DNA from 4 places in the Arthrobacter rhombi genome. Region 1 is predicted to be linked to each of the others. Evidence: riboswitches for the same ligand, from Rfam matches in the RefSeq annotation. Region 1 holds a riboswitch; each other region holds the start of a gene.
The links. A riboswitch is a leader RNA that binds a small molecule or an ion and turns the genes downstream of it on or off. The one in region 1 is predicted to bind S-adenosylmethionine.
Positions count from the first base shown of each region.

Region 1 (7,851 bases):
GGCGCTGCGCTACGCGGAGAACTACCAGCGCCCCATCGAAAAGCAGGGCCTGGACGAACCGCTCGCCCGGCTGCGCAAACGCATCCGCCCGTTCATGCTCCGGCGCACCAAGGACGCTGTCGTCACCGACCTGCCGCCGAAGCAGGAACAGGTCCTGAACATCGAACTGACCCCGCGGCACCGCAAGATCTACGACACGCACCTGCAGCGCGAACGCCAGAAGATCCTGCGCCTGGTCGACGACATGGACAAGAACCGGTTCACCATCTTCCAGTCGCTGACCCTGCTGCGCATGCTCTCCCTGGACGCCTCGCTGGTGGATCCGGAGTACGACGGCGTGGCCTCGGCCAAGCTCGATGTGCTCTTCGAGCAACTCGCCGATGTGGTCGCCGAGGGCCACCGGGCGCTGGTGTTCAGCCAGTTCACCTCGTTCCTGAAGAAGGCGGCGGCCCGGTTGGAGGCCGAGGGCGTGGACTACGTGTACCTGGACGGGTCCACCCGACGGCGCTCCGAAGTCATCGACTCCTTCAAGTCCGGCAAGTCCCCGGTGTTCCTGATCTCGCTGAAGGCCGGCGGATTCGGGCTGAACCTCACCGAGGCGGACTACTGCTTCCTGCTGGACCCCTGGTGGAACCCCGCGGCCGAATCCCAGGCCGTGGACCGCGTCCACCGGATCGGGCAGACCCGCAACGTCATGGTCTACCGGATGGTCGCCAAGGACACGATCGAGGAGAAGGTCGTGGCCCTGCAGGACGCCAAACGCCAGCTGATCTCCTCGGTCATGGACGCCGGTGAGGGCTTCGGCTCGGCAATGACCGCAGACGACATCCGCAACCTGCTCGTCGAGTAGCCCTCCGGCCCGGCCTGCCCCGCCGGGTCGATGGGGACTTCTCCCCATCGCCGGTATCCCTCTTTTCCCCTACGGTGGATCAGTACGCGCAGGGGACGGCGAAGGGCAGCACATGAAGTGGGACGTGGACGTGGCAGCGGTGAAGACCCTGCTCTCCTCGGCCGAGGGCACCCTGGAGCTCACCGAGCCGGCCAAGGACGCAGTCAATAGTGCCGTGGAAACCGTCGAGACGTCGTTGTCCGGGGAATGCGATGGCATCGTCTCCGCACTGTCCACGCTGCGCACCGACGTCCTGGTCAATGACATGACGGACACCATGACCCGCGGCAACAATGCCATCCAGGGAACCGGCGAATCGGTCAGGGCCTTCCAGAACGCTGATACGGAAATGCGCGACCGGGCCCAGTCCATGAGCGCCTCCGTCCCGGTGTCCGGTCCACCGGTACCCGGCGGTGTCCCGTCCACGATGTTCAACTTCGGTACCGGGAAACGGACGGTGGAGTCGTGAAGTGGGAACCCATTGACGTCAGCGCCACGGCGAACGTCCCGGATGAGGACACCTTGACCACCCGCGCCGCCGCCGTCGAAACCCAGGCGAAGGCGTTCTCCCAGCACTTCACCGATATGCTCACCACCTGGAACGGGCTCGCGGGCATCTACCAGGCCCCCGCCCAACAGCAGGTCCTCACCGCGATGAACACCCCCAAAACCGCAGCCGAGGACATCGTGGACAGCGGCACGTCGATCAAGAACGCGTTGCAGGACTTCGCGACGGCGGTCGGCGACATCCAGACGAAACACACCACGCTAGTCGGCGACATTGCTGATGCCAAAGCCCAGTTCACGTTCATCGAGGACCCGTCGCTCGGCATGTTGATCCGCGATCCACTGGTCCGCCGGGCCAGCGGCCTCGCCACCGAATACACCACTGCCCAGCAGACCTGTGTCTCCGCGTTGCAGAAGATCAACCGGGTCACCACCGATGTCACCTCCCACTATGCCCCCGGAATCCTGGATCTGGTCAGCAACGATGCAGAGCGGTTGCAGCACGATGCCAGCCGCCAGGACTCCACCCCCGAACAAGTCCGCGCCTACTACGCCTACCTGGCCAAGATGTCCCCCGACGAGATCACCAATTTCGCCAAGGAATACCCGGAGGCCATGGCGTATGGGCCCCGCACGTCGATGCCAGCCCGCGAACAAGTCGACTTCTGGACCGGCCTCTCTTCGGCGCAGCAAGCGGCGATCATCACCTCACTGCCGATCATTGCCGGCAACACAGAGGGCGTCAGCTACACCCAGCGGGCGGACTCCAATGAGCGGGTCCTGCACATGATGGTGGCGGGAAAATTCCCCGCCACCGCGGAGCAGACCAAGGCCTACAACTCGATTCTCGAGTCCCTGAAATCGCCATTGACCACGGATGCTGGACGTCACCTGATCAGCTTCGACCCCTCGACCGACAAGCCTCTGGCGGGGGTCGCCATCGGCGATATCGATTTTTCCTCCTCAGTGACGTTCAACGCCTCGGGCATCACCAGCAAAACACAGGGCATGACCGGGGAAGTCGACAACGCCCAGGCGCTCTGGGACGAACAGTCGCTCTACTCCGATGGCCGCCACGTCGTGGTTTCCTGGATCGGCTACGACTCCCCTGGTGGTTTCCCGGAGTCGACCGAGGTGAACTACACGGACAAGGCCCGTGTGGGCGGCAACGAACTCGCCACCCAGCTCGATGGGCTCCATCTGACCATGGCCCAGGACGGCGGGACCGTCCCCCGGGTCAATGTGGGTGCCCACTCCTACGGGACCACCATGTCGGCCTACGCTCTGACACAAACGGAATTCGACGTCGATTCGGTCTACTTCTACGGCTCCGCCGGCTTGGACCCGAACGTGGCTGATACCGCCGATGACCTGCATGTCAAGAGTGCGGACAATGGCCGGCCCGCCGTCTACGCCACGCAAGCCGCCGGCGACCTCGTAGCTCCCGGCGGAATCGTCTCCTCACAATTCGGCGATGTCACCCGTATTTCCCCCACCGATGATGCCTTCGGGGCCCAGGTACTCGATGCGGAGTCCAGCGTCGATGAGAACGGGAACCCACTCAAGGCGACCACGGGCCATGGCGGACACGGAAACTACGACCAGCCGGTCCTGGCACCACCGCTCTCCAAGCCGGCGCTGGCCAAGTATCTCTTCGACTATGCCAAGGGCGAGGCCACGGGCGTCGTCGAGACGGAAACCGGTCATGGCTATCTCGACCGGGACACCACCAGCCTGAATCACTTCGGTCGGGTTGCCAGCGGACAGACGGCTCATCTGGACATCAAGGACCAGGCCATCACCGATACCAAGATCGAAGAATCCAAACGGGACTTCAACGCCTTGGTCAATACCCCGACCGTCATCGTGGACACCTCCCAGCAGGCGGTGAATACCACCATAGATGCTGGCCAACCCGCCGTCGACCTACTCCAAGACGCCGCCGTGGAAACAGCCAACTCAGGTATCGACCACGGCCAGTCCTTCCTCGATAGCGCAGGAAATACCGGCAAATCCGTCGCCAGCGGAACGGCAAACACCGTGCGAGAGCACCTGCCGTTTGGCTGGGGCAACTCGGATGCCGCGAAATCCGTGCAGCAAGGTGCCAGCAATATCCTCGGTGGCGCCTACGACTACGGGCACCAGGCCTTCAACGACAGTGTCGATCAGGTTCAAAACGGTGGGCGTCTCCTGTCCGACCTCGTGACGGGGTCACGTAACGCCACCGTCGACGGGGTCCAGAGCCTCGGCAACAGGGCGATTGATGGCTCACAGCAGGCGGTGGGCAAAGGCGTCGACTGGAGCCAACATCGCGCCGAGGACGAGATCCGCGAATATTCGGACACGCACCGCGACGAACCCACACGATAGGCTCGACAACCGTGATCCCTTTCCGCAAACCGTCCGGTGTCGGCACGGCACTCTGCCTCTCCAGCTTTCTGTTGTTGACCGCTTGCACCTCATCCCCGGGAGAACCGATGGACACCCACCCACCTGCGGCCTCTGCCGCCGAGCACCAGCGCGATGCCCATTCCATTCGCGAGGATTTCTACGCGTCGATCACTGACGTCATCACGGCAGCCGGCGGCAAGTGGAAATACCTCGACGGAAGCGCCTACTCACCGGAGGACCGGGGCTCCTTTGCCCCCAAGGCCTGCGCCAGCGGGCCACAGGACGCCCGTCAGCTGCTGCTCATGGTCACCTCCGGGCCCAGCTCCGACGGACCGGCGGCCATCCAGCGCATGAAATCGGTTCTGGAAGACCGTGGAATGACCGTCACCGGATACATTCCCGGAGACACCCAGCGGGAAGCCTCCGCCATCAACGCCGAAAGCCCCAACGGCGCCTTCGTTTCCTACCGCACCAACGACCTGCGCACCAACATCAGATTCGGCAGCGAGTGTTCTTCGCACCCCACCATGCTCACGGACGTCGACTGAGCCGTCCCACATGTTGCGCCGCATGGCGTCACATGAACGACGCCGGATCCCGCCTTCAAACTGTCGGCGGACCCGGCTAGGCTGAAACCAGCTTCACGAGACATGGCGCCAAGCTCCGACTGGCCATGCACCAACCCCACTGCGGGCGATACACGCGTCGCCCATGGATTGTTCGGCGGGTGGTTCGGATGACGAAGCGGCCCCCGGTAGTCGCCAGGGGCAAGGACGATCCGAAAGGCACGGCCATGCAGGCACTGCTACAGCACCCCTCCGCTACACCACACCCACCTCACGGGTTCCCCCGCTTCAGCGGGGACTGGGTGGACGCCTCCGTCGTCCTGGGCCACGGGACCATCCGCGTGGATACGGCGGACCAGGGGCATATCCTCATTCCCGAGGACTTCGAGACCCTCAGCGGGGCATTGGATGTGTCGGTGGCCGGCCACCCGGCCCGGTCCTGGCCCGGAGCCGGTCGTTCCGCCGTGCAGTTCAACGCAGCGCTGGGCATGCTCCTGGTCCCCGGCGGGTATGACCGTGTGGGGCGGTCGTTCTTTCCCGTCCGGCCCGCTGGCGCGTCCACCCTGTAACCGGCCGCGGGGAAGGACACCAGCCTTATTCGCCCCGCGGCAGCAGCATCACCTTGGTGGCCCGGCGCTCATCCATGGCCCGGTAGGCTTCCGCTGCGTCTTCCAGCGGCATGACCGCGTCGAACACCAGCCCGGGGTCGATGGTTCCGGCCAGCACATCGGCGAGCAGTTCCGGGATGTATTCGCGAGTCGAGGCAGCCCCACCAGCGACCGTGATGTTCTTCGAGAACAACATCCCGATCGGCAGTTCGGCTCCCCCGGCCGGGACGCCAACGAACCCGAGTGCGCCGCCGGCACGGGTGCACTGCAGGGCCTGGTCCATCGATTCGGCGGTTCCCACGCATTCGAGAACTGAGTCGGCCAGCACGCCGCCGAGCAGTTCGGAGACCCGCGCGGCCGCCTTCTGGCCGCGTTCGGCCACGATGTCCGTGGCGCCGAAGGCCCGGGCGATCGCTGCCCGGTCCTCATGCCGGGACATGGCGATGATCCGGGAGGCGCCCAACCGCTGGGCGGCCAGCACCCCGCTCAGGCCCACGGCCCCGTCCCCCACCACCACGACGCTGCGTCCGGGCCCGACCTGGGCGCCCAAGGCAGCGTGGTGCCCGGTCCCCATGACATCGGAGAGGGAGAGCAGGCTCTTCAGCAGCTTTTCGTCCGGGTCGGCCAGTCCGGGTACGACGACGAGGGTGCCGTCGGCGTTGGGAACGCGGACCGCTTCACCCTGGCCGCCTTCGACGTCGAGTCCGTTTTCGTCCTGTCCGCCCCAGACGGCCCGGTGCCGGCAGGCTACCTGGACACCGTTGCGGCAGTCCGGGCACGTGCCACAGCTGTTGGCCCAGGGGGCGATGACGAAGTCCCCCACGGACAGCGTGGTGACCTCTCTGCCGACTGCGCTCACCGTGCCGACGAACTCGTGGCCAATGGGGTGGGGTTCGCTGGTCTCACGCACTCCCCGGTAGGGCCAGAGATCCGAACCGCACACGCAGGCCGCGGCCACCGTGACGACGGCGTCGCCGGGGTGCTGGATTGCCGGCGCGGGGCGGTCCTCGACGCGGATGTCATAGGGTGCGTGGATCATCGTGGCGCGCATGGGGCTGCTCCTGGGAACTGGGCTGGGCGGGTCCGGGATACCGGACTACACCTCCAGCGTAGAACGATATCCGGCAGTTCGTGCACCCCACCCACGACGACGGCGCCCCTCTTCTCGGAGAAGAGGGGCGCCGTCGTCGTTCGCCATGCCGGCAGGTGGCCGGCGAAGCGGTTTAGAGGCTGGAGGCCTCTGCGTGGTCCGGGTAGACCTCGCGCAGCAGGTGCGCGGTCTCCGACGGGGTCTTGCCGACCTTGACGCCGGCGGCCTCGAGGGCTTCCTTCTTGGCCTGTGCCGTGCCGGAGGAGCCGGAGACAATGGCGCCTGCGTGGCCCATCGTCTTGCCCTCGGGTGCGGTGAAGCCCGCGACGTAGCCGACGACCGGCTTGGTGACGTGGGCCTTGATGTACTCGGCAGCACGTTCCTCGGCGTCGCCGCCGATTTCGCCGATCATGACGATCGCCTTGGTGTCCGGGTCCGCCTCGAACGCAGCCAGGGCGTCGATGTGGGTGGTGCCGATGACCGGGTCGCCGCCGATGCCGATGGCCGTGGAGAAGCCCAGGTCGCGCAGCTCGAACATCATCTGGTAGGTCAGCGTGCCGGACTTGGAGACCAGGCCGACACCGCCCTTGCCGGTGATGTTGGCCGGGGTGATGCCGACCAGCGACTCACCGGGGGTGATGATGCCGGGGCAGTTCGGGCCGATGATGCGGGTGACCTGGTTGCCGTTGGCGTCGACCTTGGACTGGGCGAGTGCCCAGAACTCGGCGGCGTCCTGCACGGGCACGCCTTCCGTGATGACCACGACGAGGCCGATGCCGGCCTCGATGGCCTCCACGACGGCGTCCTTGGTGAACTTCGGCGGCACGAAGACGATGGAGACGTCAGCACCGGTTTCGGAGATGGCCTCGGAGACCGCTCCGAAGACGGGCAGGGTCACGTCACCGTGGGTGACGGTGGTGCCGGCCTTGCGGGCGTTGACGCCACCGACAACCTGGGTGCCGGCTGCGAGCATGCGGGCGGTGTGCTTGGAGCCCTCGCCGCCGGTGATGCCCTGGACGATGACCTTGGAGTCCTTGTTGATGAAGATAGACATGTTTTCTTTCCCCTGGTCCTTAGGCGTTCGCCAGTTCGGCGGCCTTGTCGGCGCCTTCATCCATGGTGGTGGACAGCGTCACAAGCGGGTGGTTGGCGTCGGCCAGGATCTTGCGTCCTTCTTCGACGTTGTTGCCGTCGAGGCGGACGACGAGCGGCTTGGTGGCCTTCTCGCCGAGCATTTCCAGGGCCTTCACGATGCCGTTGGCGACGGCGTCGCACGCGGTGATGCCGCCGAAGACGTTCACGAACACCGACTTGACCTGCTCATCGTTGAGGATGACATCCAGGCCAGCGGCCATGACCTCGGCCGAGGCGCCACCTCCGATGTCCAGGAAGTTGGCGGGCTTGACGTTGCCGTGGTTCTCGCCGGCGTAGGCGACGACGTCCAGCGTGGACATGACCAGTCCTGCGCCGTTGCCGATGATGCCGACCTCGCCGTCGAGCTTGACGTAGTTCAGTCCGGCTTCCTTGGCCTTGGCCTCGAGCGGATCGGCTGCGCCCTTGTCCTCGAGCGCCTCGTGCTCGGGGTGGCGGACCTCGGAGGCGTTCTCGTCGAGCGAGACCTTGCCGTCCAGGGCCACGATCTCACCGGCGCCGGTGCGCACCAGCGGGTTGACCTCGACCAGGGTGGCGTCTTCCTTCACGAAGACGTCCCAGAGCTTGATGATCGCTGCTGCCACGTCGGCGCGCAGCTCGGCGGCGAAGCCTGCCTCGGCGACGATCTCGTCGGCCTTGGCCTGGTCG
Region 1 is NZ_BAAAIV010000011.1:68,961-76,811, reverse strand. It holds gene ABD088_RS09785 (DEAD/DEAH box helicase) at 1-850, shown strand, start outside; gene ABD088_RS09780 (DUF6507 family protein) at 963-1,358, shown strand; gene ABD088_RS09775 (alpha/beta hydrolase) at 1,355-3,766, shown strand; gene ABD088_RS09770 (hypothetical protein) at 3,874-4,335, shown strand; SAM riboswitch class IV at 4,427-4,567, shown strand; gene ABD088_RS09765 (hypothetical protein) at 4,581-4,922, shown strand; gene ABD088_RS09760 (zinc-binding dehydrogenase) at 4,948-6,012, opposite strand; gene sucD (succinate--CoA ligase subunit alpha) at 6,185-7,105, opposite strand; gene sucC (ADP-forming succinate--CoA ligase subunit beta) at 7,125-7,851, opposite strand, start outside.

Region 2 (7,851 bases), on a different contig from region 1:
CCCTGGACGCACACACGAGGATGGGCATGAGCACGCCGACAGCACGCGAATTCACCAACGACCTGGGCAGCTTCGTGGCGGCATCGCCCTCCAGCTTCCACGCAGCCGCAGAGGTCGCCCGCCGGCTGGATGCCGCGGGATTCACCGCCCAAGCGGAGGCCGACGCATGGGATGCCACGCCGGGCGGGCACTACATCGTGCGTGACGGCGCGGTGATCGCCTGGCATGTCCCGGCCGGCACGACGGCGACCACCGGTTTCCACATCCTCGGTTCACACACCGATTCGCCCGGCTTCAAGCTCAAGCCGAAACCGACCACCGGCCGCGAGGGTTGGCTGCAGGCCGGGGTGGAGGTCTACGGGGGGCCACTGCTGAACTCCTGGCTGGACCGCGAACTCATCCTCTCCGGCCGCCTGGTCACCGACGACGGCTCCGAACACCTGGCACGCACCGGGCCCCTGCTGCGCATCCCGCAGCTGGCCATCCACCTGGACCGGGCGGTCAACGACGGACTGACCCTGGACAAGCAGCAGCACCTGCACCCGGTCTGGGGTCTGGGCGACCCCTCCGAGGCGGACCTGCTCGCCCTCCTCGCCGAGGACGCCGGCATCGACCCGGAGCGGATCACCGGGTACGACATCGTCACCACCATCGCCCAGGAGCCGGAGGTCTTCGGCGCCCACGGGGAATTCCTCGCCTCCGCCCGCCTGGACAACCTCTCCTCGGTCCACGCGTCGCTGGCGGCGCTCATCGCCCACGCCCAACGCGACTCCCAGGGCGGGACCAGGAACGACGACGGGGCACGCCATATCGCGGTCATGGCCGCCTTCGACCACGAAGAGGTCGGGTCCGCGTCCCGCTCCGGAGCCTGCGGGCCGTTCCTGCAGGACGTGCTCGAACGCATCGTGGACGCCGCCGGCGGTGGCGTCCAGGAGCGGGCCCGCGCCTTTGCGGCATCGGTTTGCGTCTCGGCAGACGCCGGCCATGCGGTGCACCCGAACTACCCCGAACGCCACGACCCCGCCAACCGCCCCGTCCTCGGCGGCGGCCCGCTGCTGAAGATCAACGCCAACCAGCGCTACACCACCGACGCCGTCGGTGCCGGGCTCTGGGCACGGCTGTGTGTCGCGGCGGACGTCCCCTACCAGGAGTTCGTCTCCAACAACGTCATGCCCTGCGGCTCCACCATCGGGCCCCTGACGGCGACGCGCCTGGGGATCCGCACCGTGGACGTGGGGATCGCCCTGCTCTCGATGCATTCCGCCCGGGAGATGTGTGCCGTGGAGGACCCGCTGCGCCTGGCCCGGGTTGCCGAGGCCTTCTTCGCCGTCTGAGGTCCGGCCGCCGCGCCCGCGGCGGCCTGCACAGGGGATGGCCGCGTGACATCCACCCGCCCGTAACCGTCGATTCACCTGGACGTGGTGTGCTCTCGGGCATGAGTTCGCAGCAGGTCACACCCCGTAAGTTCCTCCCCGAAGTCCAGGCCCTGCGCGCCCTGGCCGTCCTGGTCGTCGTCGCGTACCACCTGGAACCACGGGTGCTCCCCGGCGGCTTCGTGGGGGTCGACGTGTTCTTCGTGATCTCGGGTTTCCTGATCACCGGCCACCTGGTGCGCGAAGCCCGACGGGAAGGACGCATCAGCCTGCCCGGATTCTGGGCCGGACGGGTGCGGCGCATCCTGCCGGCAGCACTGGTGGCCATCGCCGCCGTCGTCGTCGCCACGTTGGCCTTCGCCCCGGTCACGCAGTGGGGGACCATCGGCCAACAGGCGCTGGCCTCGGTGTTCTCGGTGCAGAACTGGGTGTTGGCGGCCGACTCGGTGGACTACCTCGCGGCGGAAAATCCGCCCACCGCGCTGCAGCACTTCTGGTCCCTGGGCGTCGAGGAACAGTTCTACCTGCTGTGGCCGCTGCTGGTGGTCGCGGCACTGCTGCTGGGCCGTGGCGCGATCCGCGGGGGCCGCAGGTTGTCGGGCACCCGGAACCTGCGCCCTACCCTGTTGACGTTCTTCGGGGTCGTCACCGGCGCCTCCCTGGCCTACAGCATCTGGTTGACCGCCGCCGGGGACCCCGCAGCGTACTTCGTGACCCCCACCCGCATGTGGGAGCTGGGAATCGGCGGGCTGCTGGCCGTCGTCATGGCCGGGCGGGCGGACGGTGCGCCCCAACGGGTGCCCCGCGCCCTCGCCTCGCCCGGGATGCGCTCGCTGCTGGTCCTGGCCGGGTTGGCGGCCATCGGCTACGCCGTGATCAGGTACGACGGCGGGACCCCCTTCCCGGGCTACTCCGCAGCACTTCCTGTCCTGGGCACCGCCGCTGTCATCCTGGCCGGGCGGACGTCCGGCCCGCTGAGCATGAACTGGCTCAGCGACCACCCCGCGATCCAGTGGGTGGGCAACGCCTCCTATTCGCTGTATTTGTGGCACTGGCCGATCCTCACGTTCTTCATCCTGATCGGAGACAAGGAGCCCCGCCCGCTGGAAAGCCTCGGGCTGCTGGGGCTCAGCCTGGTCGCGGCCTGGCTGAGCTACCGGTTCATCGAAACCCCGGCCAGGACGTGGCGGCCGTTGGCGACCAGCAATGTCCGCGCACTGGCAGTCGGTGCGGCCGCCGTCGTGTTGGCGGCGGTCCTCGCCCTGGTTCCCACCGTGGGCCAGCAGCAGGTGGTCGCGGCGGAGAACGGACAGATCCAACAACTCAAGAACTCTCCTCCCGAGGGTTTCGGTGCGGCTTCCATTGCCACCGGGGCGGCGTTTGCGACGACGAACCACCAGATCGTTCCCACACCCTCCTCGGCCCACACGGATTACGCCGATCTGGGCAGCTGCGTGTCCAGTGGGGCCTCACACCTGTCCCACACCTGTGAATTCGGCGCGACGAAACAAGATGCGAAATTCACCATCGCCCTGGTCGGGGACTCGCATGCGACCCAGTGGTGGCAGGCACTGGAGCCGATGGCCAAGAAGCACAACTGGAGGATCGTCACCCACCTGAAGAACTCCTGCCCCTTCACCGGGGCGGTCCGCACGGCCCAGAAGAAGGGCTTCATCGATTGCGTTGACGCGAACAAGGACCGGCTCGACGACCTGGTCACCAGCAAGGACATCGACGCGGTGTTCATCGCCGCGTGGACCGGCGCCCCCTTCAAGGGCGGATCCGAAGCGGCGACCCAAGGGGCCGTGGACTATTGGAGCAAGGTGCAGGACTCGGGCAAGCAGGTCGTCCTGGTCCGGGATTCACCGAACCCGAGCCAGGATCCGCTGGCGCGCGACTGCGTGGCCAAACACGCAGATGAGCTACGCCAGTGCGGCAAGGACAGGGAAGAAGCGCTGTCCAACGACGACTGGATCGCCGCAGCCCAGGCCAAGGATCCGCGCTTGGACCTCCTGGACTTCACCGACCAGTTCTGCACGAAGAAGCTCTGCCCCGCAGTGGTGGGCAACGTCCTGGTCTACCGCGACCAGAACCACATCTCGGACACCTACATGGCCACCATCGCCCCCACCTTCGAGGAACGGATGTCCCGGGCGCTGCGCGGGAACGGCCTGGCCGAACAGGCGGGACTGGACCACTAACCGGCCTGACACCGGGGAGCCAGTCCACAGCTGCCCGCTGCCCCTCCTCTGGCTGCACGTTGCCGGTTAGGGTTGGTGAACTGGCATCGGGTAGGATGGCTCAGGCTGTTTGTGTCGTTTCTGATCCCTGAAGCGACCGCAGCCAACGCACAGACCCTCCTGTTACGGAAAGACCGTGACCGTTTAGCCCAAAGGAGGTGGGTTCACATGCGTGCATACGAACTGATGGTACTGATCGACCCCGAGGTCGACGAACGTACCGTGGAACCGACTCTCGGCAAGTTCCTTGATGTCGTCCGCAACGACGGTGGCACCGTCGACAACGTTGATATCTGGGGCCGCCGCCGGTTGGCCTACGAAATCAAGAAGAAGGCAGAAGCCATCTACGCGGTGGTTACCTTCACCGCTACCCCGGCCACTTCCGCGGAACTTGACCGCCAGCTGTCGCTCAATGAGACGATCCTGCGCACCAAGATCACCCGTCCGGAAGACCAGAAGGTCGCAGCAGAGTAGTCTGCCGCGATCATTCGTAGAAACCGACTCTAGGAGGCACCATGGCAGGCGAAACCGTCATCACGGTCATCGGAAATCTCACCGCTGATCCGGAACTGCGTTTCACCCCGTCGGGCTCGGCGGTGGCGAACTTCACCATCGCCTCGACCCCTCGGACCTTCGACCGCCAGACCAACGAGTGGAAGGACGGCGAAACGCTGTTCCTCCGTGCGTCGGTGTGGCGTGAGGCTGCCGAGAATGTCGCCGAAACGCTGACCAAGGGCATGCGAGTCATCGCCCAGGGTCGGCTGAAGTCGCGTTCCTTCGAAACCAAGGAAGGCGAGAAGCGCACCGTCATGGAGCTGGAGGCCGACGAAATCGGTCCCTCGCTGCGTTACGCCTCCGCCAAGGTCACCCGCACCCAACGCAACAACTCGGGTGGCGGTGGATTCGGCGGCGGCAATGCCGGAGGCAACTTCGGCGGCGGCGGCGGCAACCAGGGTGGCAACGGTGGATTCGGCGGAGGCAACTCCGGCGGAAACAGCGGCGGCTCCTGGAATGCTCCGGCCGAGGACCCCTGGTCCTCTTCCTCCTCCTCCAATAGCGGGGGATGGGGCAACTCCGGCGGCTCCGACGAACCGCCTTTCTAAAGCACCACCACTTATTCACCATCCCGCAGAAGAATTCTGCGGGCTCCACTAGATAAAGGAGCTCCACGATGGCTAAGGCTGAACTCCGTAAGCCCAAACCAAAGTCCAACCCCTTGAAGGCCGCTGACATCACCGTCATCGACTACAAGGACGTCGCATTGCTGCGCAAGTTCATCTCCGACCGCGGAAAGATCCGTGCCCGTCGCGTGACAGGCGTCTCCGTCCAGGAGCAGCGCAAGATCGCCCAGGCCATCAAGAACGCGCGCGAAGTTGCCCTGCTGCCTTACTCCGGCGCTGGCCGCGGCTAAGGAAGGGATAATCACATGGCAAAGCTCATTCTGACCCACGAAGTTACCGGTCTCGGCACCGCCGGCGAAGTAGTCGAGGTGAAGGACGGTTACGCACGTAACTACCTTCTGCCCCGCGGCTTCGCGCTGACCTGGACCAAGGGTGGCGAAAAGCAGGTCGAGTCCATCAAGGCCGCCCGCACCGCCCGCGCCGTCGCATCCCACGAGGATGCCCAGGCACTGGCCACCAAGCTGGGTTCCCAGCCGGTCAAGATCACCGTCAAGGCGGGCCAGGGCGGACGCCTGTTCGGCACCGTCAAGACCGTTGACATCGCCAACGCAGTCGAGGCCGCAGGCCTTGGCTCGATCGACAAGCGCACGGTGGAAATCCCCGAGCACATCAAGTCGACGGGCAACTACCAGGCGACTGTCCGTCTGCACGAGGACGTCTCCGCGACCATCGACCTGCAGGTCGTTGCCGCGAAGAAGTAGCCACCACGTGTCACCGGTGGCCGCCTAGAGGGCTCGAACCGGAGATCGTGCACCGAGGGACCCCGCGCTGAAAAGCGCGGGGTCCCTCGGTGCGTTAACACGGGAACCGGGGCGGCATGTGCGGACAGGATCGACGACACCTTGCGAAATGTTTCGTCGACCTTTGACGGGCGTGGACCCGCGCGCATAGCGTAGTTAGTGAATCAAGAGCGTCAACATATAAGCCCTGGCTCGTTGGCCGGCAACCCTCTCACGGTAGTGGGGTGCTCCAGGTGATGATTCGGCCGTCTGGGTCCCCGGGCGGCAAGTACCGCACATCCAACGGGGCTCCGGCCCGGGTGATGTGCCCTACGCCGGAGGTAGCACAGATGACACTGTCCACCGATCTTCAGCCCGACGCCCTACGCCAGGCCTTTGCCCAGCACCCCTCGGGTATTGCGGCGCTTTGCGCCATCATCGACGGCGAGCCCCAGGGCATCGTCGCCTCATCGTTCACCGTGGGGGTCTCCATGGACCCGCCGCTGGTGATGTTCGCGGTGCAGAACACCTCGCGCACGTGGCCCCTCGTCCGGGCGGCGGGCCGGATCGGCGTCTCGGTGCTGGGCGAGGCCCACGACGGGGTCTGCCGACAGATTGCCTCGAAGACCGGGGACCGGTTCGCCGGACTGCGCCTCGATTCAACAGACGACGGTGCGCTGTTCCTCCACGAAGCTGCCCTGTGGCTCGATTGCAGCGTCGAACAGGAGATCCCCGCCGGAGACCACCAGGTGGTTCTGTTGCGCGTCCATGGGCACGCCACCCACGACGGAGTGCACGCGCCGTTGGTCTTCCACGGATCGGCCTTCCGTACCTTGAAGGCCGAAGCCTTCGCCTAAAGAGTCCCGGAGCTACTTGCCCCGCAGTGAGTCCACGTACTGCTTGGCTTCGACCAGTCCGATTCCGGTGTCCTGCCTGACCTTTTTGATGGCTGCGATGGGGTTGCCACTGCGCACCAACTGCAGGACCCGTTCATAATCCGGGTTCCCCGGGGCAGCGGTGGCGCCTGCCGGCTCAGGATGCCCGACGCCCGTGCTCTGCCCGGTCCGACCCGGGGAGGTGCTTGCGGCCTTGGCGGCACGCGCGGTGGTCGCGGCCCTGATCTTCTCTGCCTTCTGTGTATCCAGCTGCTGTTGGCGGGCAGCGGTGGCGTTCAGGCGGGCGATATAGCGGTCCGCTTCATTGACCTGACCGCCCGGACGTGTCGTGAAGACCCAGGAGAGAGCGCCAAACACCGCGAGGACCGCGACCACTGTGATGACGAGGACGAGTAGTGTCCCACCGTTGACGTCCAACATGTCCACTCCTGGGGTACTTGCCACCGCGGCACGGTGGACTGGTCTCCATCATGCCACCGCTGGGGCCGGGGTGCGGGTTCAGGGTTGGTGGAGCTCGGTGGTCGCATGGTGGTAACCCGATGCCATGAGCTGGCGGAGCACGTCCGCGTCGACGTCGGCGAGCCGCGTGACGTACAGGCATGAGGCGCCCACCCGGTGGTTGCCGAGCCGGGGCAGCAGATCTACGGCCTCGGGGCCGGCGGTCAGCCCGTAGAGGGAGATCGCTGCCTTGCGGGGGGAAAAGCCGATGGCTGCTGCGTCGCCTTCGCGTCCGGTCGGGTAGCGGTAGTGGTAGCTCCCAAAACCGACAATGCTCGGCCCCCACATCACCGGGGGTTCGCCGCTGGCCTCCTGCATCATCTCCAGGACCCGCAGCCCATCGGTGCGCCGTATGGTGTGCCCGATGGCACCGATGAATTCGAGTGGATCCAGGTCCGTTGGCCGGGTCTTCGCCTCTGACATGGCGACAGTATCGCAGCACCATGAAACGGCTGCAATGCGGGGACACTCCCTGCCGTGGACCCCGGAAGTCAAGTCACCCACAGGGAGCGGCGTGTCTGTGGATAAGAAGCCGCAGCTTGTGGATAACGATGCCCTACACGCTTGTCGGCTGCTTGGCAACCTCAAAGCAGGGCCTGAATGTTGGGTGCAGAAGTTTTTTCACCAGTTTCTATCGACAACCATAATGCCTAGTCAGACTGCGATTGACCAAGATTTTTGAAAGTAATCCACAGGTTCATCCCCAGTCTGTGCACACAACACGCCGCGTCGCCCACAGGTTCTCCACATGCCCTGTGGATAACTCTCTTTGGTTCTGTGGGTATTGGGCATAAGGTGACAGGGTCCCCGGCTCCATCCGGGCCGATCACCCAGTGGGCGCCCGCCCCTCACCGCCCCGTCCGTGAGCCGTTTCCACTGCGATACTGGAGGGACGTCGCGATGCACGCAGCACAGGCATCGCGCTGAGAGGGAAGGAACCACAC
Region 2 is NZ_BAAAIV010000025.1:125,695-133,545, forward strand. It holds gene ABD088_RS16295 (M18 family aminopeptidase) at 27-1,334, shown strand; gene ABD088_RS16300 (acyltransferase family protein) at 1,436-3,574, shown strand; gene rpsF (30S ribosomal protein S6) at 3,782-4,087, shown strand; gene ABD088_RS16310 (single-stranded DNA-binding protein) at 4,129-4,716, shown strand; gene rpsR (30S ribosomal protein S18) at 4,785-5,024, shown strand; gene rplI (50S ribosomal protein L9) at 5,040-5,495, shown strand; SAM riboswitch class IV at 5,697-5,811, shown strand; gene ABD088_RS16325 (flavin reductase family protein) at 5,864-6,370, shown strand; gene ABD088_RS16330 (hypothetical protein) at 6,383-6,829, opposite strand; gene ABD088_RS16335 (DUF1801 domain-containing protein) at 6,908-7,330, opposite strand.
Region 2: another riboswitch for S-adenosylmethionine. It lies ahead of ABD088_RS16325 (flavin reductase family protein); the one in region 1 lies ahead of ABD088_RS09765 (hypothetical protein).

Region 3 (7,851 bases), on a different contig from region 1:
CGGGTGGGTCTACACCAGGACCGGGCGGGTGATGCCGCTGGTGATCGCCCACGCCCTGCTGGATACCGCGGGATTCGTCGGGTATTCGCTGATCGGCCCGGCGATCGGGTTGGGGACGTAGGGGCTGTTCCCGCAGTGCCTATAGGTTGTAGGTAAAAACCTATAGGGTGTAGGATCGGCGTATGGAACGTCCCCCGCTGACCCGACCGTCCCTCGTGGCCGCCGCCGCCGACCTGGCCGACCGTGAGGGCTTCGACGTCGTCACCATCTCGGCGGTGGCCCGGCAGGTCGGCGTCAAGCCCGCCAGCATCTACTCACACCTCAAGGACCTCGCCGCGCTGCTCGACGGCGTCCACGAACTGGCGCTGGGCGAATTGGCTGACCTCATCGCCGGTGGCATCGCGGGGCGGTCGGGGCCGGACGCGTTGGCGGCCCTCGGGCAGGCGCACCGCGACTACGCACGGGAACATCCGGGACGCTGGTCGGCCATGCAGCGGCCCGCCGGTCCCGAGGTGGCCGGATCGGCGGCGGCGCTGCGGATCGTCGAGTACGTCTGGGCCGTCCTGCGCGGCTATGACCTGCCCGCGAACGAGCTGGTGCACGCCACCCGATTCGTCGGCGCCACGCTCAACGGCTACCTGGCGTTGGAGAAGGCCGGCTCCTTCGAGCACCGCAGTGATCCCACCGATTCGTCCTGGCGGCGCACCCTGTCCGCCCTTGACCGCGCACTACAGACCTGGGCCACCGCCCTCGAAGGAGAAACGCCAGCATGATCACCACACCCCTGACGCAGGACATCATCCGCGGCGCCGCGGAACTGGAGGACGGATCCCACGGCGTACGACTCCACCGGCTGCCCGGCTGGGTCCGCCAGCAGTTCCCGGATCCCCAGCTGCTGGCCATGGAAGCCCAGCCCTCCGGAGTCAGGATCGCCGTGCGGACCACCGCGACACGGATCGAACTCGTATCGCATCCCTCGCCGGTCCTCTACCTCGGCACCCACCGGCCGCGGGGACGCATCGACGTCTGCGTGGATGGCGAGCTGCAGCTGGGCGATGAACTCACGGGAGGCGACGCCACCGAAATCGATCTCACGACCGGCTCCATGCGGCAGGTCCCCGGCCCCTCCCACACCACCGTCGTCGAGGGACTGGCCGCGACGTCCAAGGCCGTGGAGTTCTTCCTGCCGCACAACGAATCCCTGGAACTGGTCAGCCTGGCCTCCGATGCCCCGCTCGAGCCCTTGGAACAGACGAAGCCGCTGTGGGTCCACCACGGCAGCTCCATCAGTCAGGGGTCCAATGCCGCCTCCCCGAGCGCGATTTGGCCGGCGCTGGCCGCCCGGCGGGGGAACGTCGAGCTGCGCAACCTCGGGCTCGGGGGCAGCTGCTTCGTCGATCCCTTCATCGCGCGGGTCATCCGCGATGCGCCGGCGGACGTCATCAGCATCAAGCTGGGCATCAACATCGTGAACCTGGACGGGATGCGGGTGCGCGCCCTGGTCCCGGCGATCCACGGGTTCCTGGACACCATCCGCGACGGGCATCCCACGACGCCGATCGTGCTGGTATCCCCGATCTTCTGCGGGATCCATGAGGACACCCCGGGTCCCGGGGGATTCGACCCGGCCAGCATGGGCACGGAGCAGGTGAAGTTCATCGCCACCGGCACCACCGGGGACGAGGCGCTGGGGCGGTTGACGTTGCAGGTGATCCGCCGGGAAATGCGCTCGCTGATGGAGCGCCGCGCTGACGACGCCAACTTGCACTTCCTCGACGGGCTGGAACTCTACGGGGAAGCCGATGCCGCCGACGCCCCATTGCCCGACAACCTGCACCCCGATACGGCCACCCACCGGCTCATCGGTGAACGGTTCGCCGACCACGCCTTCGCGGCCACGGGCCCGTTCGGCGCCGTGGTCCGCCCGCACCAGGCGGAACCCGGGGAATGACAACGACGGCGGCCCGCGGGCCGCCGTCGTTCATGAAATGCAGTTCCGGAAACGGATCAGAGGGTGATGGTTCCCTGCGGGGTCTCGAAGGTCACGGACATGATGCCCGGGGTGCCGTTGGGCGCCTCCCATTCGACGTCGACATCCTCCAGCGGCGACGCGGCCGGGGTGCCCAGCCACTCGCGCACCCGCTCGACCGAACCGGCGATGGTGATGCCGGAGATGCGGCTGGTGGGCTCCAGCGCCTTGGACGGGTGCAGGTGCTCGGTGCCGTCGTCCCACCGCAGCATGTAGGGCACCTGCGGGTCGGCGATCAGGCCCTTGATGCCGATCTGCTGCCAGGTCAGTTCCTGGCCGTCGGGGAACTTGCGGTTACCCGGAACGGAGGAGCGGCCCAGGCGTTCCTCGAACGGTGCCAGGTCGTCGACGCAGACACACCAGCCCATCCAGCCGCCGCCCATCTCGGAGCGGGCGCGCACCGCCTGCCCGAACGGGGCCTTGTCCGAGGCCGGGTGGTCCAGGACCTCCACGACCTCCAGGTACTGCGTGTTCTGCAACGGGAAAATGACGTTCCTGGTCCCGAATCGGGGATGGATGCCGCCCTTGACCGACTCGATCCCCAGGGTCTTGGCTACACGGGAGGCCGTGGCGGCCAGCCCGTCTGGTCCGCATGCGTATGAAACGTGATCCAACCTCATCATGCGTTCATGATGGCACTTTGTGAGGTGTGTCTCGACTTAGGGTCACCTAAGTCATTCGGCCTGCGTCCACCGTCCCGCGCTGCCGGCGATTGTTGCGCACGCCGTCATATTGGGTGCCCATGGGTTGCGGGACCGCGGGGGATCTAGAACACTGGATGCAGGTCATGAGTGCCAGCGCAAAACCCCGGTTTGCTGGCCGGCAACCCTCCACTCGCGGTGGGGTGCCCCGGGTGAAGACCAGGTCCGCCTCCAGCTGGAGAACGGGCAAGCGCGGGTCACCTCCCGGCACCCCACGGGGTGGCGCGGAACAGGGACCCCTGAGCAGTAGAAGGGGACAACACATGTCCGCATCATGGTCTTTTGAAACCCGCCAGGTCCACGCAGGCCAGACCCCCGATCCGGCCACCGGGGCCCGGGCACTGCCGATCTACCAGACGACGTCGTTCGTCTTCCCGAGTGCCGAGAGTGCGGCCGCACGGTTCGCCCTGCAGGAACTGGAGCCGATCTACACGCGCATCGGCAACCCCACGCAGGAAGCGGTGGAGAACCGCATCGCCGACCTCGAGGGCGGCGTCGGCGCACTGCTGCTGGCCTCCGGGCAGGCGGCCACCACCTTCTCGATCCTCAACGTCGCCGGAACGGGTGACCACATCGTGGCCAGCCCGAGCCTCTACGGCGGAACGCAGAACCTGCTCAAGCACACGCTGCGCCGGCTGGGCATCGAGGTCACATTCGTGGCCGACCCGGACAACATCGACGAGTGGCGTGCCGCCGTGCAACCGAACACGAAGGCCTTCTTCGGCGAGGTGGTCTCCAACCCGCGCCAGGACGTGCTGGACATCGAGGGTGTCAGCGAGGTGGCCCACGCCGCCGGCGTTCCGCTGATCGTGGACAACACCCTGGCCACCCCGTACCTGATCCGCCCGTTCGAATGGGGCGCCGACATCGTGGTGCACTCGGCCACCAAGTACCTCGGTGGCCACGGCACCGCCGTCGCCGGGGTCATCGTGGACTCGGGCACGTTCGACTTCGCGCAGGATCCCGACAAGTTCCCCGGCTTCAACACCCCCGACGAGTCCTACAACGGACTGGTCTTCGCCCGCGACCTCGGCGTCAACGGAGCACTGGGCGCCAACCTGGCGTACATCCTCAAGGCGCGCGTGCAGTTGCTGCGCGACCTGGGCTCCGCCGTCGCCCCCTTCAACGCATTCCTCATCGCGCAGGGCCTGGAAACCCTGAGCCTGCGGATGGAACGCCACGTGGAAAACGCGCAGAAGGTCGCCGAATGGCTCGAGGCCCACGCCCAGGTCGAATCCGTGGCCTTCGCCGGGCTGGCCTCCAGCCGCTGGCATGACCGCGGCCGCACGTACGGGCCCCGCGGCACTGGTGCGGTCCTGGCCTTCGAGATCGCCGGTGGCGAGGCCGCCGGGCGTGCCTTCGTCGACGGTTTAGAACTGCACTCCAACGTCGCGAACATCGGCGATGTCCGCTCGCTGGTCATCCACCCGGCCTCCACCACCCACTCCCAACTCAGCGAGGCCGAGCAGGTCGCCGCAGGGGTGAGCCCGGGACTGGTCCGCCTCTCCGTGGGCATCGAGCACATAGACGACATCATCGCTGACCTGGAGCTCGGGTTCGACGCCGCCACCGCCACCGCAGTGCCCGCCGGCGGGGAATCCCAGGCCGCCCGGTGACCCAGGGCGTCGACAACGTGAGGGGACAGCTGCGCACCGGCAGTACGCCGGTCATCCGCGACGGCATCCTGAAGTGCGTCCCGATCGGTGGCTACCGGTTCGAGACGGGCGGCTGGCTGCCCGAAGTGATGATCGGCTACGAGACCTGGGGGACGCTGAACGCCGACGCCTCCAACGCGGTCCTGCTGCTGCACGCGCTGACCGGGGACACCCATGTCTCCCGCGGCCACGGCCGGGAGGACGGGTGGTGGGACGGGTTCGTCGGGCCCGGCAAGACCATCGACACCGACCGGTTCTTCGTGGTCGCGCCGAACATGGTCGGCGGCTGCTACGGGTCAACCGGCCCGGCCAGCCCCGACCCGGACGGGCAGCCGTGGGGATCGCGCTTCCCGTTCACAACCGTGAGGGATTCGGTGCGCACCGAGGCACGACTGGCCGACTACCTCGGCATCCAGCGCTGGCACTCTGTGGTGGGCGGTTCCCTCGGCGGAGCGCGCGCGCTGGAATGGGCCATCGAGTACCCCGACCGGGTGGCCCGCTGCGCGGTCATCGCCGCCACCGCCGTCGCCTCCGCGGAACAGGTGGCGTTCGGCCAGATCCAGACCCAGTCCATCCGCCTGGATCCCGCGTTCCGGGGTGGCGACTACTACACCGACGGGACCGGGCCCGTCGACGGGCTGGGCATCGCCCGCCGGCTGGCCCACATCACCTACCGGTCCGAGCCCGAGCTGGAGATCCGCTTCGGGCATGAGGGCCAGGGCGAAGAGGACCCGTTCGGCAGCTCCGACTCGGCGCGCGGGCGCTACCAGGTCGAAAGCTACCTGGACCACCAGGCCGGAAAACTGGTCGGGCGCTTCGACGCCAACTCCTACATCGTGCTCACCGAGGCGCTGGTGGGGCACGACGTCGGACGCGGACGCGGCGGGCTCGAGGCAGCCCTCGCCCGCGCCGGGTCCGTGGAATTCTTCATCGCCGCCGTCGACAGCGACCGGCTCTACGTCCCCGGGCAGTCAGAACGTCTGGCGGCCGCACTGGCCGGGAAGCCGCCAGTGCACTACATCAACTCCCCGATCGGACACGACGGGTTCCTCACCGACGTCGAGCAGCTGAACCAGGTGCTCCGGGCGGGGCTCTTCGCCTGAGCCGGGGAGGGCCGACTACTCCGAGGCGTCCTGCGGGTCGCCGGCGCCGATGCTGTGGCTCCCCGACATCGGGGTGAACGGCGTGGCCTCGGGACGCTTCGGCGTGATGCCGTCACCGCTGGACTGGTGACGCAGACGGCGCAGGACCCAGGGGGCCAGGTGGGTCCGGGCCCAGACCAGGTCCTCCCGGCGGGCAGTGCGCCACGGCTTCGTGGTGGCCGGGAGCGCCTCCAGGGGTTTGAGCCCATGCTCCACGTTGAGGGTGTCCAGGACCATCATCGCGATCGTGTGGTGGCCCAACGGGGAGAAGTGCAGCCGGTCCGGTGCCCACATGCGCGGCTGGTGCAACTCACGCAGTGCCCACATGTCGGCGACGATGGCGTCGTGGCGTGCAGCTACGATGCGCAGGTTCTCGTTGTAGATGGCCACCCGGCCACGCATGGATCCCAGTACCGGGGTTTCGCCGATGTCCGGGCCGTTGAACAGGAGCACCGTGGCTCCGGTGGCGGCCAGACGCCCGACGAAGTCGTCCATGACCACGGCCAACGCGTCGGGGTCACCGCCCGGTCGCAACACGTCGTTGCCGCCGGCGCAGACGGTGATCAGGTCAGGCTTCAGGGCGATGGCCGGGTCCAGTTGCTCGGCCTGGATCTGGCGGACCAGCCGTCCGCGGATCGCCAGGTTGGCGTAGGCGAAGTCGTCGACGCCGTGGCTGAGTTGCTCGGCAACACGGTCTGCCCAGCCGCGGTTGCCTCCGGGGCTCCGGGGGTCCGGGTCGCCGATGCCTTCGGTGAAGGAATCGCCGAGTGACACCATGCGGCGCCACGGATGGCGTTCGGCGGTGCCGGTGGGGGAGTCCTGCTGGTCGATTGCTGCTGGTTCTTCGCTACTCACGGGTACATTGTTTCACTGGGCAACGAAGTTCACCACCCGTGGGGGTCTCCGTGATTCAATGGCCGCATGACTGACACCTTGCCCCAGCCCGTTGTTGTCTGGTCACGCCCGGAAGCCGAGCGTGCCGGTACCCCGCTGCTCGTGCTCTTCCACGGCTACCTCTCCCACGAAAAGGACCTGATCGGCCTGGCCCCGATGCTGCCCGGGGAATTCACGTTGGCCTCGGTCAGGGCCCCCTTTGCCATGGGGCCGGGGTACACCTGGTTCCCACTGATGCACGAACCCGATTACTCCACCGAGCGCGTGGTGGAAGCGGTCTCCAACGTGTGGGCCTGGATCGATTCCGTGAAGGACCAGCACTCCTCCGTCACCGTCCTGGGGTTCTCGATGGGCATGGCGGTGGCCACCTCGGTCCTGCGTCATCGCCCCGAGGAGATTGCCGCCGTCGTCGGCTTGTCGGGATTCGCCATCCCCGCGGAGGGCCACGAGTTCTTCGACGACGAGGCCACCCGTGCGGCCAAACGGCCATTGTTCTGGGGCCGCGGCCAGGCCGACACTGTCATCACCGAGGACAAGATCGAGTTCACCCTTGATTGGGCCACCGGGCATACGGATCTGACCAAGATGCTCTACGCCGGCATGACCCACAGCGTCTCGGAGCCGGAGATGAAGCACGTCTCCGAGTTCCTGCGCCACCACGTGCTGGGGGCCTGACCCGGCCGGTTGACGGCGAGGCACGAACTTCTTGTGCCATTCCATTGACACAAGAATGCGACGGTGCTTGTATTGGTGCATTGATACAAGCGGCCTCAAGGCTGCCGACCTGAGGACGTGGATCATGAGCGGTGTGCTGGTGTTGCTGGTGGTCATCGTGGTGGCGGCGGTCGTGGCGCTGCGCGCGGCACGCCTGGTTCGACGCCGCGCCGTCCTTCCCGGTCGGCTCCTGCCGGAGCCCGGATCGCCGGCGGCGGTGGAAGCCACTGCCCTGCTCGGCGCCCTGCGTCGTCGCGGCGGTGCCGCCGTCGTCGCGGTGGCAGCGGTGGTGGTGCTGTCGCTGGGCGTGCAAGCCGTATGGCCTGCCGCCGCGGGACTGCCCGTTGTCCTCGCGCCGTCACTGGCCCTGCTGGCCCTGACCGGAACGTATGGCCTGTGGCCCCTGCCGGACGAGCCGGCGCCCACCGCGTCCACGACCACCCATGCGGATATCACCACGCGCCGCGCCGGCGGCTTCGGGCCATCTTGGGGGTACATGCTCCCGGCCCTGCTGGTGGCCGCGACCCTGGCCTCGGTCATCGTCGCGGGACTGCTGGCCACCCAGGACGAATCGGGCAGGTCGCGCGAATATGGCTATGCCATCAAGGCGCCTCCGGTGCCGGGCCAACTCGGACTGGCCAGCGGGACAGCGGGCCCCTTCCCCGGGTGGTACTACGGGATTCCCGTCATCGTGGTCCTGCTGGTTTCGGCGCTGC
Region 3 is NZ_BAAAIV010000015.1:80,009-87,859, forward strand. It holds gene ABD088_RS13550 (CPBP family intramembrane glutamic endopeptidase) at 1-121, shown strand, start outside; gene ABD088_RS13555 (TetR-like C-terminal domain-containing protein) at 183-773, shown strand; gene ABD088_RS13560 (SGNH/GDSL hydrolase family protein) at 770-1,951, shown strand; gene ABD088_RS13565 (VOC family protein) at 2,008-2,652, opposite strand; SAM riboswitch class IV at 2,813-2,929, shown strand; gene ABD088_RS13570 (bifunctional o-acetylhomoserine/o-acetylserine sulfhydrylase) at 2,994-4,346, shown strand; gene metX (homoserine O-acetyltransferase MetX) at 4,400-5,488, shown strand; gene ABD088_RS13580 (SGNH/GDSL hydrolase family protein) at 5,504-6,304, opposite strand; gene ABD088_RS13585 (alpha/beta hydrolase) at 6,449-7,096, shown strand; gene ABD088_RS13590 (hypothetical protein) at 7,221-7,851, shown strand, end outside.
Region 3: another riboswitch for S-adenosylmethionine. It lies ahead of ABD088_RS13570 (bifunctional o-acetylhomoserine/o-acetylserine sulfhydrylase); the one in region 1 lies ahead of ABD088_RS09765 (hypothetical protein).

Region 4 (7,851 bases), on a different contig from region 1:
GGTTCCTCGGAGCAGAGCAGCACCGCCTCGAGCACGTTGATGTCCTCCGGACCGGGCAGCGTGGCACTGGTGGTTGCCGGGCTGGTGGTCATCGGCATCGGCGGATACTTCGTCTACCGCGGGGTCTCCCGCAGCTTCCAGAAGATCCTGCGCCCGCAGGAGAACCAGACCATGCGGTGGCTCGTCAACGGCTTCGGCACCGTGGGATACGTGGCCAAGGGCCTGGTCCTGGCCGCCGTGGGCCTGTTGTTCATCGTCGCCACGCTCCAGCATGATCCGCAGGATGCCACCGGCGTCGACGGGGCGCTGCAGGCGGTCCGTGACCAGCCGGCGGGCCCTGCGGCGTTGACCGCCATGGCCGTGGGGCTCATGGCGTACGGGATCTTCCTGTTCCTGCGTGCCCGCTACGACCAGATGGAATAGGTCCGGCTACTCGAGGATGACGTTGCGGCGTTCGATCGCCGGGCAGGCATCCATCACCACGTCGAGTCCGGCGGCCTTGGCCCGGGCCGCGGCCTCCTCGTCGATCACGCCGACCTGCAGCCAGACGGCCTTCGCGCCGATGTCGATGGCCTGGTCCACGATGGCCCCGACCTTGGTGGAGTTCACGAAGCAGTCCACGACGTCGATGGTTCCCGGGATCTGGTCCAGCCGGGTGTAGCCGCGTTCGCCGTGCACGGTGTCGCCCTTGAGCGAGACCGGGACGATGTCCATGCCGAGCTCGTCGCGGATGATGCGCGCGACGCCGACGGCGGCACGCATCGGGTTGTTGGACAACCCGACGATGGCCCAGCGGGCCGGGGTGGTGAGCAGACGGCGGATCGTGTCCCGGTCGTTGATGTGGTGCAGGCTCAACGCCGGGCCGTCGGCTCCGGCCCCGCCGAGGACGGGTTCGTTCAAGACCGGCTCCGCCAGGACGGGGTCCCCGACGTTCAGGACCGGTTCGGTGGTCCCCTTCGCCGGGTCGCCGGTGCGCAGCTGGGGGTCGGTGGTTCCCAGGGGCGGGCCCTCGACCTCGGGGACCACCGGTTCGGGGATATCCCCCGGACGGGTGGATTCACCGAATAGGCCGGCGGGCAGGCCGCTGTCCCCCACCCCGGGGTCTTCCCCCGGTACTGCCGGGATCTCGACGTCGGCGATGTCCGGTTCCGGGATGTCGACGTCGGGGATCTGGGCATCCGGGACACCGGCCAGTGCGGCCTCGGACGGGTTGTTCTGCGCAGCTGGTTCCGTCATGGCCACCACACTACAAGCCGCGGCCCGGCAGGTCAGCCCGGCGCGTCAGCCCACCGGGGCCGGCGCCGCCTGCGTGGCCGTGGCGGCGTGTTGGGTGAACGCCCCGCGGTACCCGGCCGCCGGGTGGGTCCCCTCGAGGGTGGCCGCACGGCCGAAGACCTTTTCGCGCAATGTGCCCGGCGCGTACTCGCTCTGGGCCAGCCCCCGGGCCCGCAACTCCGGCAGGGCTCCTTCGATGAAGTCGGTGTAGGAACCGGGAAGGATCTGGTTGATGATGTTCACCCCGTTGATGCCGGCGTCCTGCCAGCGCTCCAGCTCGTCGGCGATCTGTTCGGGGGTGCCGGAGATCTGCTGGGCCTTCGCCCGGTAGCGGGCCAGGTCGCCGATGGTTGGCTTCCCCCCGGGGACGGAGGCGATGGCCGCTTCGAGGACTCCGCGGGCGCCCTCCGTTTCGACGTCGCCCAACAAGGTGTCGTGGTCCAGCCCACCCAGGTCCACGCCGATGCCGCCCCCGATGTGGGCGATGATCGCATCCAGGTCCAGGTACTCGTCGTACTCGGCCTCCTTGCGACGGACCTCTTCCTCGGTGCTGCCCACGACGAACGACAATCCGGCGAAGATCTTCACATCCCCCGGCGCCCGTCCGGCCTGTGCTTCGAGACCACGGATCGCTGCCGTCTGCCGGCGCACGTAATCGGTATGCGGGGCGAAGAGGAACGTGGCCTCGGCGTGGGCTGCGGCGAACGCCTTACCGCGCGGTGAGCTGCCGGCCTGGAAGAGGAACGGGGTGCGTTGCGGGCTGGGTGAGGTCAGGTGCGGGCCCTCGATGGAATACCGCTTGCCCTCGTGGTGGATCTTGTTGATCAGCGCCGGGTCGGCAAAGCGGCCCGCCTGCTTGTCGGCCAGCAGGGCACCGTCCTCCCAGGACCCCTCCCAGAGCTTGTAGACGGCCGCGACGTATTCGTCGGCCCAGTCGTAGCGGTCCTCATGCGCGGCGAGCCCCTTCGCCCCGAAGTTCCGATGCGCGTTCTCCAGCACGCTGGTCACGATGTTCCAGGCGACGCGGCCGCCGGAGAGGTGGTCCAGGGTCGAGAATTGGCGGGCCATCTGGAACGGCTCCGATTGCACGACGGAACTGGTCAGGGCCAGCCCGATCTCCGACGTGGTGGCAGCCAGCGCGGACGCCAGGACCAGCGGATCGTTGGAGGGGATCTGCAGGCCCTTGTCGACCAGGGACGCCCAGCCGCCCTCGTGGTTTCCATACAGTCCCACGACGTCGGCGAAGAACATGGCATCGAATTTGGCGTCTTCGAGTTGGCGGGCCAGGTCCACCCACATCCGCACATCGTTGAAGCGGTGCTGTTGCGCCTCGGGGTGGCGCCATTGACCGCCCAGGATATGGCTGGGGGTGTTCATCAAAAAGGCGCTCAGCAGCAGGCGGGGGCGTTCGGTGGTGCTCATGCGGAGGTGCTCCCCTGGTCGGTGGTGGTGGCTTCGCCGATGCTGTTCAGCCCGGTGGGGATGGTGCCGTTGACGTGGAAGTCCCCGACCGCGCGGGCCTTGAAGACCGCGGGGTTGTGGGTGGCGACCGTGCGGGCATTGCGCCAGTGCCGGTCCAGCGACTTGCCGCGGCTGGTGGCCGAGGCGCCGGTGACATCGAAGAGGGCCGTGGTGGCCTCCAGGACGAGGGGCGGAATGGCCACGTGGGCCTTTTCCACGCCGAGTTCGGCGCGCAGGAAGGCTGCTTCGGCATCGAGCCCGAGGTCGGGGTCGACGGCGGCATCCAGATCGCGGGCCGCCGCTGCAACGATGGCCTCGGCGGCGTAGACCCGGGCGGCCAGGGTGCCGACATGCTCCTGGATCTGCGCATCGTCGCGGAACAGCCCGCCGGATCCGGTGTTGAAGGTCCGGGTCCGGGTGGCCACCAGGGCCGAGGCGTCCCGGAGGGCTGCCCGCCCGATGCCGGCTAGCACGGCGAGCAGGACGAGTTGGAAGAAGGCTGGTTCCAGGGTGCTGGTGACCTTGCGGTGGATGATGTTGGATTCCTCGACGGACACGTTCTCGAAGAGGGCGGTTCCGGTGCCGGTCAGGGGTTGGCCGAAGCCGTCCCAGTCGTCGTGGATGACCACGCCCGCGGCGTCGGCCCGCACGACGGCGTATTGCCGGCCGTCGATTCCCTCGGTGCTGGCCATCACGACGATCCAGTCGGCGAAGATGCTGCCCGTCGTGTAGTACTTGGCGCCGTTGAGGACCCATCCGTCGTCGTGCTGTGAAAGCCGTGTCGCGGTGGTCCCCAGCGCGTTGCCGCCGCGTTCGGTGGCCGCGTTGCCGAAGATCTCCCCGGCGAGGACGCGGGGGAACCAGAGGTCGCGGAAGGTGCGCGGCTGCAAGGCGATGGTCTCGACGAAGGAGAAATGCGAACGCAGCAGGTGCGAGACGTTCGAGTCGGCTTCGGCCAGCTCGATGAGCAGACGGAAGAGGTGTTCGTGGGTGACGGGGTCACCGCCGTGTTCGGCCGGAACGCGCAACGCGGTGAAGCCGGCTTCCTTGAGCCAGCCGATCTGCTCGAAGGGCAGCACGTGGTCCTGTTCGCGGGTGACGGCCCCCTCGGCGATGCGGGCGAAGACGGGGCGGAAGCGCGCCGCGAGGGCGGCGTAGCGTGCCTCGGATCCATCCGGGACGGTGATGGCGGCGCTGGTGGTCGCCGTGGTGGTTTCACTCATGAGGGGTCCTAACTGATGGTGGCGGGCTCGGGCTGGGAGGAGGCATCGGCGTCGTGCCGTGCATCCAGGTCACGCGCCCCGGTTTCCGGGGCGAGCAGCGTGGTGACCAGGGTGATGGCCCCGACGCCGACGAAGTAGGCGATGACCCAGAAGGGGCTGCCACCGCCGGCGGCGAGCAGGGCGGTGGCGACCAGCGGGGCCAGGCCTCCGCCGAGGACCGAACCGATCTGGTAGCCCAGCGAGACTCCACTGAAGCGCACCCGGGTGTCGAACAGTTCGGCGAAGAACGCGGCCTGCGGCCCGTACATGGCGTCGTGTCCGATGTTCATGCCCAGCACGACGGTGAACACGATGAGCACGAAGTTGCCGGTGTCCAGCAGCGGGAAGGCAACCAGGGCCACCAGGATGCTGAAGATCCCGCCGAAGAGGTACGTGCGGCGGCGGCCGATCCGGTCGGAGACCCAGCCCCAGAAGGGGACGGAGACCAGGCCGAGCGCCGAGGCGATGAGGATGGCCTGCAACCCGGTTTCGCGGCTGGTGCCACCCTGGGTCAGGTAGGTGAGGATGAAGACGGTGTAGACGTAGTAGAACGCGTTCTGGGCCAGTCGCAGCCCGGTGGTCAGGGCGACCTGGCGGGGGTGGGTGCGCAGCGATTCCAGCACGGGGCGGCGGGCGACGGCGTCGGTGTCCACGACGCGCTTGAACGAGGCGCTGTCCTCGATCTTCAGGCGCACGATCAACCCGACGACCACCAGCAGGATGCTGGCCAGGAACGGCAACCGCCAGCCCCAGGCCAGGTAGGCGTCCTCGGGCATGGCCGATTCGAGGGCGAGCAGGACGCCGGTGGCCAGCAGCATGCCGGCGCTCGGGCCGATCTGGGTGGCGCTGCTGGTGAATCCGCGCTTGCCCGGTGCCGCGTGTTCGACGGTCATCAGGGCGGCTCCCGCCCATTCGGCGCCATAGCCGACGCCCTGCAGCACGCGCAGGGCCAGCAACAGGGCCGGGGCGATCCAGCCGGCGGTGTCGTGGGTGGGCAACAGGCCGATGGCGGTGGTGGCCAGGCCGGTGAGCAGCAGGGAGGCGACCAGGACCGATTTGCGGCCGATCCGGTCCCCGAAGTGGCCGCCGAGCACGCCTCCGATGGGGCGGGCAATGAAGCCGACGGCGTAGGTGGCGAACGCGGCCATGGTGCCGACCAACGGGTCGGCGGGGGCGAAGAACAGCGGGCCGAACACGGTGGCCGCGGCCAGCCCGTAGAGGACGAAGTCGTAACCCTCGATGGTGGTGCCGACCAGGCTGGCGATGGCGACGCGGGATCGCATCCGCGGTGGCGGTGGTGTGTCGGTGGTGGTGCTCGTGGTCATGTCTGGTCCTCCTCGGGTCATGCCGGGGAAGAGCCCGCCGTCGTCCCGGCCGCCGGGTCAGGGCGGCCGGGACGAGGGAAGGCCTCTCCATCGGTCCTGGCGGGAGCACCGGCCCTCAAGGGGGTGGTTGCTGCGGCGTCAACGAGCCAGGTCTCTCAGCCGCTCTGGATGGTGGTGGTGGTGGTGGTGGTGCGGTTTCCTAGCTGGTGGCCAGGTCCGCGGTGGCCAGGCGGTAGCCGGCCGCGCGGTGGGTGTCCTTCACCCGGTCGCCGGCGCCGAAGAGCTTCTGGCGCAGGGTGCCGGGCGTGTATTCGGTGGGGTAGGCGCCAAGTTTCTGCAGCTCGGGGATGACATGTTCCACGACGTCCTCGAACGTGCCCGGGGTGATGGCGTAGGCCAGGTTGAACCCGTCGACGTCGGTGTCCTCGACCCATTCGACGAGCTTGGCCGCGACTTCCGCGCCGCTGCCCACGGTCACCGGACCGAACCCGCCGACGCCGATCCATTCGGCGAGCTGGCGGATGGTCCACGGCTTGCCGTCGTCGCCGGAGGCCTTCTTGAAGGTCTCGACCGAGGACTGGATGGCGTTGGATTGCACATCCTCGCCGATGACGTCATCGAGGTCGTACTGGGACATGTCGATGCCGGTCCAGCCGGAGAGCAGGGCCAGGGCGCCGTCCAGGTCGGTGTAGGAGGCGTAGTCCGCGTACTTGGCCTGGGCCTCCTCGGTGGTGGCACCGGTGATGATGGTCTGCATGGTGTAGATCTTCACGTCATGGGCATCGCGTCCGGCGGCCACGGCATTGGCGCGGATCTTCTGCACCGATTCGACCAGCAGCTCCTTGGTGGGGCTGTTCACGAAGACCGATTCGGCGTTCTCACCGGCGAACTCCAGGCCGCGCTTGGAGGCACCTGCCTGGTAGATGACCGGCGTGCGCTGCACCGAGGGTTCGGTGATGGCGATGCCCGGGACCTTGAAGTACTTGCCCTCGTGGCCGATCTCGTGGACCTTGGACGGGTCAGTGTAGACGCCGGACTCACGGTCGCGGATGACGGCGTCATCTTCCCAGGAGCCCTCGAGCAGCTTGTAGACGACTTCGAGGTACTCGTCGGCGTGGTCGTAGCGCTCGTCATGTTCCATCTGGTCTTCCTGGCCCATGTTGCGGGCGGCGGAGGGCAGGTAGCCGGTGACGACGTTCCAGCCGATGCGGCCGTTGGTCAGGTGGTCCAGGGTCGCCAGGCGGCGGGCGAACGGGTACGGGTGCTCGTACGCGGTTCCGGCGGTGACGCCGAAGCCCAGGTTCTCGGTGACCGCTGCCATGGCGGAGACCAGCAGGAACGGGTCGTTGACCGGGACCTGCGCGCCGGCGGAGAGCGGCGTGGTGTTGGTGGAGCCGTAGACGTCGTAGGTGCCCAGCACGTCGGCGATGAAGATGCCGTCGAACAGGCCCTTCTCCAGTGTCTTGGCCAGTTCGGTCCAGTAGCCGAGCTCCTTGTAGCGCCAGGCCTGGTCCTGCGGGTGGCGCCAGAGGCCGGGCGACTGGTGGACCACGCAGTTCATGTCGAATGCGTTGAGGCGGACGTGGCGGCGTGCCGGTGTGGTGCTCATTGTTCTCCTTCGGGGGTCCTGAGGTCGCCGACGGCGCTGAGCTTGCGCGGGGCCGTGGCGTTGACCTCGTAGTCGCCGACGATGCGGGACTTGTACATGGCGGGGTTGTGGGTGGCCACGGTGCGCGCGTTGCGCCAGTGGCGGTCGAGGTTGCAGCGGGTGGAGGTCGAGGAGGCACCGAGCCCGTCGAAGAGCGAGGTGGCAGCCTGCAGGACCAGCGGCTGCACGGCGGACTGGGCGCGGTTGGCCGCGAGCTCGCAGACCGCATACTGCTCGGCGGCGCTCAGACCGGGTTGGCCGATGGCCTCCTCGAGCTCGGCGGTGGCGGCCAGCACGATCGCATCCACGGCGAACGTCGTCGCGGAGATCTCCCCGATGACCTGCAGCACCTGGGGTTCACGCCGCGAGGCCACCCCGGTCCCGGTGCTGAACGCCCGGGTGCGCAGTTGGGTGTGGGCCCGCGCATCGGCGAGCACGGCGCGGGCGATTCCGGCCTGGACGGCGAGCAGGACCAGCTGGAAGATGGCCGACTCCGGGTGGATCTCCAGGACCGCCGGATCCAGCAGGGTGTCGACGGGGACCCGCTCAAAGGTCGTCGAGCCGGTGCCGGTGAGCTGCTGGCCGAAGCCGTCCCAGTCGTCGTAGATCCGCACTGCCGAATGCCGGGTGGACACCACGGCGATGTGCCGGCCGGGCACTCCGGGAGCGGTCGCGGTGACCGCGACCCAGTCGGCGAAGATCGTTCCGGTGCAGTAGTACTTCTCCCCCGTGAGCAGCCATCCGGTGCCGGTCGACTCGACGACGGTGTTGAGCTGGCCCAGGTCGTTGCCGCCGCGTTCGGTGTAGGCGTTGCCGACGATCTGGCCCGTGACGAAGCGCGCAAACCAGCGGGCCTTCACCGACTCGTCCTCGAGCAGCA
Region 4 is NZ_BAAAIV010000003.1:178,652-186,502, forward strand. It holds gene ABD088_RS01855 (DUF1206 domain-containing protein) at 1-423, shown strand, start outside; gene ABD088_RS01860 (CoA-binding protein) at 430-849, opposite strand; gene ABD088_RS01865 (NtaA/DmoA family FMN-dependent monooxygenase) at 1,282-2,697, opposite strand; gene ABD088_RS01870 (acyl-CoA dehydrogenase family protein) at 2,694-3,959, opposite strand; gene ABD088_RS01875 (MFS transporter) at 3,968-5,323, opposite strand; SAM riboswitch class I at 5,408-5,498, opposite strand; gene ABD088_RS01880 (LLM class flavin-dependent oxidoreductase) at 5,523-6,932, opposite strand; gene ABD088_RS01885 (acyl-CoA dehydrogenase family protein) at 6,929-7,851, opposite strand, start outside.
Region 4: another riboswitch for S-adenosylmethionine. It lies ahead of ABD088_RS01875 (MFS transporter); the one in region 1 lies ahead of ABD088_RS09765 (hypothetical protein).